Regions from separate parts of the Achromobacter sp. FW305-C-30-7 genome, predicted to be linked through region 1. Evidence: predicted binding sites of a transcription regulator. Region 1 holds the regulator's gene; each other region holds the start of a gene.
The links. The regulator HrcA, encoded in region 1, represses chaperone genes, less so after heat shock. The targets are predictions, from matches to a motif close to TTAGCACTCNNNNNNNNNGAGTGCTAA.
Positions count from the first base shown of each region.

Region 2: a site for HrcA is predicted at 2,766-2,792, ahead of rpoH (RNA polymerase sigma factor RpoH). Genes of this name have one in related genera too.
Region 3: a site for HrcA is predicted at 2,127-2,153, ahead of groES (co-chaperone GroES). Genes of this name have one in related genera too.

Region 1 covers NZ_JBYSYI010000006.1:303,183-307,371, forward strand. Annotated here, with positions in the region: gene recN (DNA repair protein RecN) at 1-963, opposite strand, end outside; gene AC3WOB_RS21270 (NAD kinase) at 977-1,876, opposite strand; gene hrcA (heat-inducible transcriptional repressor HrcA) at 2,018-3,022, shown strand; gene hemH (ferrochelatase) at 3,068-4,183, shown strand; gene AC3WOB_RS21285 (hypothetical protein) at 4,173-4,189, shown strand, end outside.
Region 2 covers NZ_JBYSYI010000005.1:272,886-277,074, reverse strand. Annotated here, with positions in the region: gene AC3WOB_RS18210 (cation:proton antiporter) at 1-472, opposite strand, end outside; gene cpdA (3',5'-cyclic-AMP phosphodiesterase) at 659-1,498, shown strand; gene rpoH (RNA polymerase sigma factor RpoH) at 1,835-2,719, opposite strand; gene AC3WOB_RS18195 (hypothetical protein) at 2,953-3,642, opposite strand; gene fghA (S-formylglutathione hydrolase) at 3,736-4,189, opposite strand, start outside.
Region 3 covers NZ_JBYSYI010000001.1:997,069-1,001,257, reverse strand. Annotated here, with positions in the region: gene AC3WOB_RS04615 (MFS transporter) at 1-944, opposite strand, end outside; gene AC3WOB_RS04610 (LysR family transcriptional regulator) at 1,120-2,019, shown strand; gene groES (co-chaperone GroES) at 2,211-2,498, shown strand; gene groL (chaperonin GroEL) at 2,536-4,176, shown strand.

The DNA.
Region 1 (4,189 bases):
TTCGCAGAGCGCATCGGGTTCGACGCGGAATTTGCGGGCGGTTTCGAACACCAGGCCCAGGCGCGCTTCGGCAGCCACAAGTCTCTGCGGATCGAGGTCGACGCGGCTGACGTAGTTGTTCAGGTCCGACACGGCCTCGCTGATGGCGATGCGCGCCGATTCCAGCTCATCGTGCACGCCTTGCAGGCCGGGGTCATGGCGCAGCATCTGCTGGATGCGGTGGTTGGCAGACGTGAGCCGGTGGTGCGCGGAGTCGCCTTCGCCGTCGAGGGCGTCAATGATCTGCGTGGCGCCGTCCAGCAGCGATTGCGAGTGCGACAGGCGCGTGTGTTCGGACTGCAGCGCGTCCCATTCGTCGGGGCCGAGGTTCAACTGGTCGAGTTCGTCGACTTGCCATTGCAGGCGGTCGCGTTCGGTGGCCAGGCTGGCGGCGTCCTTTTCGGCGGCTTCCAGCTGGCGCGCCAGCGCGCGCCATTGCTTCCAGGCCTGGCCGACCGCGTTGCGCAGTTCGCCATGGCCGCCGTGGGCGTCCAGCAGGTCGCGCTGGGCGTCGGCGCGCATCAGGCTTTGGTGCGCATGCTGGCCGTGGATGTCGACCAGGCTGTCGCCCAGTTCGCGCAACTGCGCCACGGTGGCCGGCGTGCCGTTGATGTAGGCGCGGCTGCGGCCCTGGGCGTCGATGACGCGGCGCAGGGACAGCTCTGCGTCGGCGTCGATCTCGCGCTCTTGCAGCCAGGCGACCAGCCCCTTGGGCGTGTCGAAGACCGCGGTGATGTCGGCGCGCGGCGCGCCTTCGCGCAGCATGCTGGCGTCGCCGCGTTCGCCCAGCGCGAGCGCCAGCGCGTCCACCAGTATGGATTTGCCCGCGCCGGTTTCGCCGGAAAAGACGCTGAAGCCGGGGCCGAAATGGATCTCGGTCTGTTCGACGATGACGAAGTCGCGGATATGCAGGGTGCGCAGCATGTCGGGGCGCTTACTACTCTACGTTGTCGGAGGCTTCGGGCATCAGGTTCCAGTGCAGCTTGCGGCGCAGGGTGGAGAAGAAACTGTAGCCTTCGGGATGCACGAAGCGGATGGTATAGGGGGCGCGCTGCACGACGATACGGTCGCCCGGCTGCAGGTCGGACCAGGTCTGCATGTCGAAATGCACGCTGGCCCCGACTTCGACGCGGCCCATGGCCGTGAGCGTCATGTTCAGCACGCCGGAATCGGGAATGACGATGGGGCGGTTGGACAGCGTTTGCGGCGCCACGGGCACCAGCACCATGGCATTCATGCCGGGATGCAGGATGGGGCCGTTGGCCGACAGCGCGTACGCGGTGGAGCCCGTGGGCGTGGCGATGATCAGGCCGTCGGCGCGCTGCGTGTACATGAAGGCGCCGTCCAGCTCCACCCGCACTTCGATCATGCCGCCGCGTCCCGCGCGGTTCAGCACTACGTCGTTCAGGGCGGATGCGGAGTACATCTTCTGGTCGCCGCGCCACACGCTGCCTTCCAGCAGCATGCGTTCTTCGATCTGGAAGCTGCCTTCGAGCACGCGCGCCAGCGCAGCATGCGCGTCCTGCAGCGCGATGTCGGTGATGAAACCCAGGCGCCCGTGGTTGATGCCGACCAGCGGCATGCCGTAGGGCGCGAGGTGGCGGCTTGCGCCCAGCACGGTACCATCGCCGCCCATGACCACGGCCAGCGACGCGGTCTTGCCGATTTCCTCGAGCGTAGCGACGGGGTATTCGGTCAATCCGGTATTGCGCGCCGTGTCCGCATCGATGAGCACTTGCCGGCCCGCTTGCGTCAGCGCGTGGGCCAGTGCTCTCAGCGGTGTGTCCAGGCCGGTGTCCTGGTATCTGCCGATCAGGGCTACGGTAGGAAAATGCATGGCTGCTTGCGTATCAAAAAAGGCCGGACCAGAAGCCGAAACCTGCCCGGAATGGGCGGTTTAGCCGATTATATGGGGCCGCATATGTGCTTGCGGGACAAAAATCGCCTCAATTGAAAAAGATTCCCTAAAATACTTGTTATGGATGACCGCGCACGCGCACTACTGAAAGCGTTGATCGAACGCTATATCGCCGATGGGCAGCCAGTCGGCTCGCGGACGCTATCGAAAGTATTCGACTTGTCCCCGGCCACGATCCGCAATGTGATGTCGGATCTGGAAGAACTGGGACTGATCCACAGCCCGCACACCTCTGCCGGCCGCGTTCCCACGCCGCGGGGTTACCGCATGTTCGTCGATTCGCTGCTGGCGGTGCAGTCCTACCAGCTCGAGCCGCACAACATGGGCGAGATGCTGGCGGCCGCCGAACCCACCCGGGCCGTCAACGCGGCGGCGGCGCTGCTGTCCAACCTGACCCAGTTCGCGGGGGTGGTGTTGACGCCCAAGCGCGCCCAGGTGTTCCGCCAGATCGAATTCATCCGCCTGTCCGACAAGCGCGTGCTGCTCATCATCGTCACGCCCGACGGCGACGTCCAGAACCGCATTCTTTTCGTCCAGCGCGACTACGCCGAGGCGGAATTGCTGGAAGCCGGCAATTTCTTCAACATGCACTTCGCCGGCAAGTCCTTCAATGCGGTGCGGCAGACGCTGTCGACCGAACTGGCGCAGCTGCGCGAAGATATCTCGCGGCTGATGCAGGCCGCGGTCGAAGCCAGCGCGGAAGCCGCCGAGGACGGCGACGCCATGGTCATCTCCGGCGAGCGCAAGCTGCTGGACGTGACCGACATCGCGTCCGACATGGACCGCCTGCGCAAGATGTTCTCGCTGTTCGAGAAAAAGACCGACCTGTTGCAGCTGCTGGACGTGTCCACCCGCGCCCAGGGCGTGCAGATCTACATCGGCGGCGATTCGCAGCTGGTGCCGATGGAAGAGGTCTCGGTCATCACCGCGCCTTATGGCGTGGACGGCAAGGTCGTGGGCACGCTGGGCGTCATCGGCCCCACCCGCATGTCCTATGAACGCGTCATTCCCATCGTGGATATCACGGCGCGCTTGCTGTCCAACGCCCTCAGCCATAACCAGTAGGTCCATCCGAAGCTACGTCCTCCTCGCGGAGGAAGGGGAGTGTTTGTGTTTCTTCGCCTGTTCAAGTACCTGTGGCCTGAGCGTTATCTGCCGGAACCCGAGCAGGAGGACCCCTTCGACGAAGACCCCGCGCCGCGCGGGCCGGGCAAAGTCGGTGTGCTGCTGGTGAACTTGGGCACGCCGGACAGCCCGGGCAAGCAGGACATACGCAAGTATCTGGGCGAGTTCCTGTCGGACCCGCGCGTGATCGAGATCCCGCGCTATCTGTGGAAGCCCATCCTGCATTGCCTGGTCCTGACCTCGCGACCCAAGAAGCTGGAGCCGCGCTACGCCGGCGTCTGGCTGAAGGAAGGTTCGCCGCTGATGGTGTACAGCCAGCGCCAGGCCGACGGCGTGCGCGCCGCCCTGGCCGAGGCCGGCATCGACGCCGTGGTGGAGCTGGGCATGCGCTACGGCAATCCTTCGATCCCCGACGCCATCTCGCGCCTGCGCAAGCAGGGCTGCGAACGCATTCTGACCGTACCGCTCTATCCCCAGTACGCCGCCAGCACCACCGCCACGGTGGTGGACGCGGTCACCCGCCACGCCGGCCGCTTGCGCGACCAGCCCGAACTGCGCTTCATCAAGCGCTTCCACGAAGAACCGGCCTACCTGGACGCGCTGGCCGGCCGGATCGAGCGCTATTGGCAGGAACACGGCAAGCCGCAGAAGCTGGTCATGAGCTTCCATGGCCTGCCGCGTTATTCGATCGAATTGGGCGACCCGTACTACCGCGATTGCATGGAGACCGCGCGCCTGCTGGGCCAGCGCCTGTCGCTGCCGCGTGAGCAGATCGAGGTGACCTTCCAGAGCCGCTTCGGCACCGCCCGTTGGCTGGAGCCTTACACCGAACCCACCCTGAAGGCGCTGGCCGCGGCAGGCGTGACCGAGGTCGATGTGGTGTGTCCGGGTTTTGTGGCAGACTGTCTGGAAACCCTGGAAGAGATCAGCCTGGAGTGCCGCGACGCCTTTATCGGGGCCGGCGGCAAGCGCTTCCGCTACATCCCGGCGATCAACGACGATCCGGCCTGGATCGCAGGGCTGGCCGACCTGGTGGCACGCCACTTGCAGGGGTGGCCCACGCAAATCACGGACTTGAAGGAGAAGGCGCATGCACCATGATCCCAA
Region 2 (4,189 bases), on a different contig from region 1:
GCTTGGGCGCGCCCACTTCGCGGAAGATGCCCACCACGGCCACGGGGTCGGTGGTGGCGACGATGGCGCCCAGCAACAGGCAGACCACCAGGCCGTAGGGCGAGATGGCGTCCAGCGTCAGCCCGACCACCACGGTGCAGACCACCACGGCCACGATGGCCATCATGAGGATGGGGCCGATGTCGTCCATCAGGCGCCGCACGTTCATGGACAGCGCGGTCTCGAACAAGAGCACCGGCAGGAACACCATCAGGAAGGTTTCGGACGAGATCTCGAAGCGTTCCAGCGAGTCCAGGAAGTCGCCGATCCAGCTGGGCGCCCAACCGTGCACGTGCACGATGATGCCTAGCAGACAGCCGACGATGGCCAGCAGCACCGAGTAGGGCAGCTTGAGACGGCCCGCCAAAGGCGGCATGAAACAGACCAGCGTCAGCAAGCCTGCCAGGCCGAATACGAGAAAACCTACATCCATGTTCTATTGGTGGAGCTTGTGTGAAGTTCCACAAGAATAGCGGCTTTTTCCCCCGCGATCGGGCCGGAAACTGTCTGGAATCGTGGAGAATGCACGTTTCGTTACCCCAATGCGGACAAGCGATACGCGTCGCGCCGTGTTTTTTGGGTAATGTGGAATCGCACAAAAACTTTGCAGGAGCGGCACTTGGCCCGGATCCATTCCTTGACCCGGCGCGACGACGCGCCCGCCATGCTGGTCCAGCTGACCGACAGCCATCTGTTCGGCGAGCCCGAAACCTCGATGCTGGGCGTCAACACGGACGCCAGCCTGCGCGCGGTACTGCGCCAGATCGAAGCGGACGGCAAGCATCCCGATCTGCTGCTGGCCACCGGCGACATGTCCCAGGACGGCGAGGCCGCGGCCTATCGCCGACTGGCGCGCGTTCTATCCGAGGCGCCCGCCCTGGCGCAGGCCAGCATCCGCTGCCTGCCGGGCAACCATGACCTGCCGGCCGTGATGCGCCAGGAACTGCCGCAATGGTCGGTTCCGGTGACCGACGTGGGCGCCTGGCGCGTGGTCGCGCTGGACACCACCGTGCCCGGCTCCAACGCCGGCCATCTGCCCGCGAGCCAGCTCGACCTGCTGGAAGCCGCGCTGGCCGAGACGCCGGGCCGCCACACGCTGATCGCCATGCATCACAATCCCATGCAGATCGACAGCCACTGGCACGATTCGATGATGATCGACAACCCGCAGGCGCTCTTCAAACTGCTGACGCGCTGGCCGCAGGTCCGCGTGCTGCTGTGGGGCCATGTGCATCACGAGTTCGACCGCCGCCGCCACAACCTGCGCATGCTGGCCACGCCGTCGACCTGCTTTCAGTTCAGCATCCGCGACGGCAAGCACGTGGTGGACAACATGGCGCCCGGCTATCGCTGGATCAAGCTGTACCAGGACGGTTCGATGGCGACCGGCGTGCGGCGCGTGCAGGACGCGCTGTGGCATGGCGCCAAGGCGGCTGCCGACAACGCCCAGGCGGCCTAGGCAAGTCGCCCTTTTTCGCGCCGGCGGCGCATGGCGTACGCCGAGCCCGCCATCCCAAACCGGACGCGCATAAAAAACGGGGCACCAGATATGCATGGTGCCCCGCAAGCATCCGTCTCATAGGGGAGGGGAAAGAGGAGAAGCCGAGACGGATGACAAGACTGCTAACCGAAGTTCGCGGTCTACATGAAGTTAGGCGGGGCGATCCTCATTAAGTTTCTTGCGCCGCGCAAAATTTCCGCTCGAATTTGTATCAATTTATTCATGCGCGGCCGCGGGTCCGCCGGAAAAGCAAAAGGGCCGCGATCAGCGGCCCTTTGCGTGGCTCAAGCAGGCTCAGGACGCGAGATTGCCACGCATCTTCTTCAGGGCGGCCGCTTCGATCTGGCGGATGCGCTCGGCCGACACGCCGAACTCCTGCGCCAGTTCGTGCAGCGTGGCGCCGCCGTCATCCTGCAGCCAGCGGGCCTCGACGATGCGGCGCGAACGCGGGTCCAGCGCTTGCAGCGCGTCGGTCAGGCCGGCGCTTTGCAACTGGTCGCGGGCGGCACGTTCCAGCACCCGGGTGGGTTCCTGGCGGCCTTCGTCGGACAGGTAGGCGATGGGCGCGTAGCTGTCATCGTCGTCGTCCTGGTTTTCCAGCGACATGTCGCGGCCGGACAGGCGCACTTCCATTTCGCTGACGTCCTCGCGGCGCACGTTCAATTCGCGCGCGATGTGGTCGACCTGGTCCGGATCCAACGTCTGGCCGTCGGGACGCATGCTGCGCAGATTGAAGAACAGCTTGCGCTGGGCCTTGGTGGTCGCAACCTTCACCAGGCGCCAGTTGCGGATGATGTATTCGTGGATTTCGGCCTTGATCCAGTGCACGGCGAACGACACCAGGCGCACGCCGCGCTCGGGGTCGAAGCGCTTGACGGCCTTCATCAGGCCGACGTTGCCTTCCTGGATGAGATCGGCATGCGGCAAGCCGTAGCCTAGGTACTGGCGGGCCACCGACACCACCAGGCGCAGGTGCGACAGAATCAGTTCGCGCGCTGCGCCCAGGTCTTCCTGGTCGCGCAGGCGGCGGCCAAGCTCGGTTTCACGTTCCGCGGACAGGACCGGCAGGCGGTTGACCGAGGAGATATAAGCGTCGATCGTGCCAAGTGCGCCCGGATTGGCGATGGCCAACGCCAGGGCGTTGCCGGAAGCGGCCAACGAGGTACTGGGTTGCTTCATAGCGGGGGTCTCCGGATGGCGAAGGGATAACGACATGGATTCGATGTTAGCACTCTAGTATTGGGAGTGCTAATTCGACTATTGCGGCGCGTCAAAGTTTCCTTGATAGAAATATGTCCCCATTTATTTTTTGATGTGGCGGGGTCCACCGCTACCTCGCCGTGTCACGGCGAGGGCCACACGCCTCCCAGGGGGCAGCCAGCTCGCTCAGCGGACGCGGTGCGGAAGCGCCACTACCAGCCCAGACGTTTCAGGCCTTCGGCCGTGGCCTCGCCGTCGGGTCGCACGAACAGCGCCCCGCGCGGATCCATCAGCACCTGGTAACGCGCACCGTCGAACATCGGCATATACGCGCCGCTGCCAAATTGGACATCGACAAAGGGGAACCAGTTCGGGAAATTCTTCTTCAGCGACGCCAGATCAGGCGCCGGCCAGTCGTCCAGCGCATGCACCGAACGCGTGGCCGAGGCCTCTCGCGCCGCGTCGCTATAGCGGCCGGACAAGCGTTCCAGCCGATACAGCGGCGGCACGCCGGCCATCAACGCCGGCAAGCGCCAGCGCACCACCCGCGCGTCGATCTGCCACTGGTCGCCGTAGAGCACGTACTGCTTGCTCCCGGTGCCGGGCGCGCTGGCGTTGACCTGGAACTGGCCGTCGGCCACCTGGCGGACTTCGATGCGCGCCACCGGCTCGTCGGCCGTCAGGCGGAAGAACTGCACCAGCGACAGCGCCAGCAGGCCCGACACACAACCCAGCAGCACCAGCATCAGGCCGAACAAGCGCCGCACCGGCCGGAACTGGAACACCTTGCGGCCGCGCTCGTCGCGCGGGCCGCCGCGGCCCAGCAGCATGACGATGCCAGGCAGCAGGACGACGACGGCGCCCAACAGTATCCAGACGAAGGGAGCGATTCCGTTGATCAAATCAGGCGTTCCTATTGAGCACAGACCGCAGGCGGCGCCCCAGGGCGCGATATAAGCCTGCGGCGGCAGGCTCGCCAGTATAGAAGCGCCCCCTCAGGGCGCCGGTTTTCCAAGCCGCTCGACGTGAAACCGGATGTGATCCTCGATGAAGGTCGAGATGAAGTAGTAGCCGTGGTCGTAGCCCGGGTGGCGTCGCAGGTCCAGCGGCTGTCCAGCGGCGGCGCAGGCCGCCTCGAATACCTCGGGATACAACTGTTCGGCCAGGAACTGATCCGACTCGCCCTGATCGATCAGGATGCCGGCGGGGAACGGGTTGGCCGCGCCCCGCATCAACGCGGACGCGTCGTAAGCGGCCCAATCCTCGACTTTGTCGCCCAGGTAAGCGCCGAACGCCTTCTTGCCCCAGGGGCACTGGCTGGGCGCGGCGATAGGCGCGAACGCCGACACCGAGCGGAACTTGCCGGGGTTGCGCAGCGCCAGCACCAGCGCGCCATGGCCGCCCATGGAATGGCCGAAGATGCCGGTGCGCGAGGCGTCGCCGGGCAGC
Region 3 (4,189 bases), on a different contig from region 1:
GCAGACAACGCAATCATCATCTTCCCCGCCGCCAACGCGCTGTAGCCTTCCATCCCGATGAATCGGGCGGGCAAGATGATGAGCAGCACGATGTATGCATAGGCCGGCGCAACCGCCAACACCTGCACGCCTACAAAGCGCGCGTTAGCGAATAGGGAGAGGTCGAGCATAGGCTTGGCTCGCCGCAGTTCAATGAAGGCGAAGACGATCAACAGTCCAACGGCACTCGCCAAAGAAGTCAGTACCGACGTGTGGCCCCAGCCCTGCTCGGGGGCAAGGATGAGGCCGTAGGTGAGCACGGCGAGGCCGATAGTGAAGGTGATAGCTCCGGGCCAATCCAACCCCGTAGCTTCGGGATCACGTGTTTCACGTGCAAATAGCGAGATCAGGACGGAAGCAAGCAATGCAACCCCTGCCGGCGCTAGAAACACCCAATGCCAACCCACGGTATCGATCAAGAATCCGGCTAGGAACGGACCAAATGCAGCTCCCGCGCCAAAGGTCGTCCCAATCAAACTGAAAACACGAGTGCGTGCGTGTCCGTCGAACTCCTGTGTCAATGCGGCCATTGCGCCCGCGAACGCCGCAGCTGCCCCCAGCCCCTGGATCAACCTCAAAATGTCGATCCACAGAACGGATTGCATGAAAGGAATTGCAGCCGTAACGAGCGCGAACAGGACCATGCCCGCCAACCAAAGCCGCTTGCGCCCATACGTGTCCGCCAGACTCCCTGCGGCTAGCGTCGCACTGCCGTAGGTAAGGATGTAGGCGTTGATGATCCAAGTAAGTTCCGCGGCGCTCCCCCCAAGAGCCTGATTGATTGAGGGCACCACCACAGCGGGGCCGGCGATGCTTAATGGGATGACCGCTGCTGTCAGGCAGCCAGTCAAGATTAATGGGGCTTTGTAGGCTGTCGAGCCTGCGGCTGAAGTGCTGACTGTCATCGGGTATCCAGGCAATAGGCCAAAGCCACGCAGGAATCCTCACGCCGCTGCTGGCTTAGGCGTGGGCGGAGTTCCGCTGTGGCACTCCCAATTAATGCTACAGAGGAATCAATGTGGCAAAAATATGGGTAAATTCATCGCTGACATGACTAATTTGTCACTTATTGGAGGCGGAATGGATAGCCTGAGTGGTATGACAATTTTTGTGCTGGTCGCTGAGGTGCGTAGCTTCGCGGCTGCTGGGCGCCAATTGGGCGTCTCCGCATCGGCAATCAGCAAGGGGGTAGCCCGGCTCGAGGAAAAACTCGGCGTGCGCTTATTTCAGCGCAGTACCCGCAGCGTCAGCTTGACACCAGAAGGCACCCTGTTCCTTGACCGCTGTCGACGGATCCTGGCTGAAATCGCCGCGGCAGAGAATGAATTGACCAGCACAACCGCCAGTCCTAAGGGCCGCCTGCGGGTGAGTCTGCCATTGGTCAGCGGTCTGATGCTGCCGGCAATATCGGCCTTTGCACATCGCTACCCTCAGATTGAGCTGGATCTGGACTTCAGCGACCGGCTAGTGGACGTCATCGCCGAAGGCTTCGATGCCGTGGTGCGTACGGGCGAACTCAGCGACTCCCGTTTGTTAAGCAAGCGCCTGGGCAGCAGCCGCTTCGTGTATGTCGGTGCGCCTGGTTACTTCGCACAACGAGGGACGCCGCTCCATCCGGAAGAACTGACGCAACACGCCTGTCTGATGCACCGATTTCCGACTACTGGCACGCTAGAGAAATGGCCATTTGTCCGCCCGCCATCGGAAACGGTGATTCGTCTGACGGCCAGCATGACCAGCAACCACGTCGAGACGCTACTGCATATGGCAGTGCAGGGCCACGGCATTGCCTGCCTGCCTGACTTTGCCGTTCAACCGGCATTGGAAAGTGGCGCGCTTCAGATTGTGCTGGATCGGTGGGCGGGTAGTTCCAGCACGTTTTGGGTCCTATGGCCGTCCAATCGGCAGCTATCTCCCCGAGTCCGGGCATTTGTAGATTTCATGGCAGAGAACCTATTTACCGAACCGAATCTTGTTTAGAAATTCGACTGAACTTCGGCATCAGTGTGGTTCGACGCTCGCCAGCTTCCCCCAATATGTAACAACCCGCCCCCTCCCCCTTGAACCCTAGAACATCATCCCTATAATTAGCACTCGACACCGGTGAGTGCTAACAAGCGTTCCCGGGCCTAACCGATCATTCCCTTCTCTTTTAGCAACAGGAGTTCCTCATGGCCTTGCGTCCCCTGGGCGATCGCGTGATCGTCAAACGCCTCGAAAACGAGCGCAAGACTGCATCGGGCATCGTTATCCCCGACAGCGCCGCTGAAAAGCCCGACCAGGGTGAAGTCGTGGCCGTCGGCCCCGGCAAGAAGACCGAAGACGGCAAGATCCTGCCGGTCGACCTGAAGGCTGGCGACAAGGTTCTGTTCGGCAAGTACGCCGGCCAGTCCGTGAAGGTTGACGGCGAAGAGCTGCTCGTCATCCGCGAGGACGAAATCCTCGCCGTGGTCCAGTAAACCCCGCCTCAAACGAATTTTCGAAGGAAGCTAAGAAATGGCTGCCAAGCAAGTATTGTTCGGTGACGACGCCCGCGTGCGCATCGTCCGCGGCGTGAATGTTCTCGCCAACGCTGTCAAGACCACCCTGGGTCCCAAGGGTCGCAACGTCGTGCTGGAGCGCTCGTTCGGCGCCCCGACCGTGACCAAGGACGGCGTCTCCGTCGCCAAGGAAATCGAACTGAAGGACAAGTTCGAAAACATCGGCGCTCAGCTGGTCAAGGACGTTGCCTCCAAGACCTCCGACAACGCCGGTGACGGCACCACCACCGCCACCGTGCTGGCCCAGGCCATCGTTCAGGAAGGCCTGAAGTACGTTGCCGCCGGTTTCAACCCGATCGACCTGAAGCGCGGCATCGACAAGGCTGTCGCCGCCGCCGTCGCTGAACTGAAGAAGCAATCCAAGCCGGTCACGACCAGCAAGGAAATCGCCCAGGTCGGCTCGATCTCCGCCAACAGCGACACCTCCATCGGCCAGATCATCGCTGACGCGATGGACAAGGTCGGCAAGGAAGGCGTCATCACCGTCGAAGACGGCAAGTCGCTGGAAAACGAGCTGGACGTCGTCGAAGGCATGCAATTCGACCGCGGCTACCTGTCGCCCTACTTCATCAACAACCCGGACAAGCAAGTTGCCGCTCTGGAAGATCCGTTTGTCCTGATTTTCGACAAGAAGATCAGCAACATCCGCGACCTGCTGCCCGTGCTGGAACAAGTTGCCAAGTCGAGCCGTCCCCTGCTGATCATTGCAGAAGACGTCGAAGGCGAAGCCCTGGCCACCCTGGTTGTGAACAACATCCGCGGCATCCTGAAGACGACCGCCGTCAAGGCTCCTGGCTTCGGCGACCGCCGCAAGGCCATGCTGGAAGACATCGCCATCCTGACGGGCGGCACGGTGATCTCCGAAGAAACCGGCATGTCGCTGGAAAAGGCCGGCCTGGCTGAACTGGGCCAAGCCAAGCGCATCGAAGTGGGCAAGGAAAACACGACCATCATCGACGGCGCTGGCGACAGCAAGTCGATCGAAGCTCGCGTCAAGCAAGTCCGCATCCAGATCGAAGAAGCCACGTCCGACTACGACCGTGAAAAGCTGCAAGAACGCGTGGCCAAGCTGGCCGGCGGCGTTGCCGTGATTCGCGTTGGCGCTGCCACCGAAGTCGAAATGAAGGAAAAGAAGGCTCGCGTCGAAGACGCCCTGCACGCTACCCGCGCTGCAGTGGAAGAAGGCGTTGTGGCTGGCGGCGGCGTTGCTCTGCTGCGCGCCAAGCAAGCCATCACCGACCTGAAGGGCGACACGCCTGACCAGAACGCCGGCATCAAGCTGATCCTGCGCGCTGTGGAAGAGCCCCTGCGCACCATCGTCACCAACGCCGGCGAAGAAGCCAGCGTCGTGGTCAGCAACGTGCTGAACGGCAAGGGCAACTACGGCTACAACGCCGCGACCGGCGAGTACACCGACCTGGTCGAGCAAGGCGTGCTGGATCCCACCAAGGTGACCCGCACCGCCCTGCAAAATGCCGCTTCCGTCGCCAGCCTGCTGCTGACCGCCGAAGCTGCCGTGGTCGAACTGGCCGAAGACAAGCCCGCTGCTCCGGCCATGCCCGGCGGCATGGGCGGCATGGGCGGCATGGACTTCTAAGTCCCGCTACCCT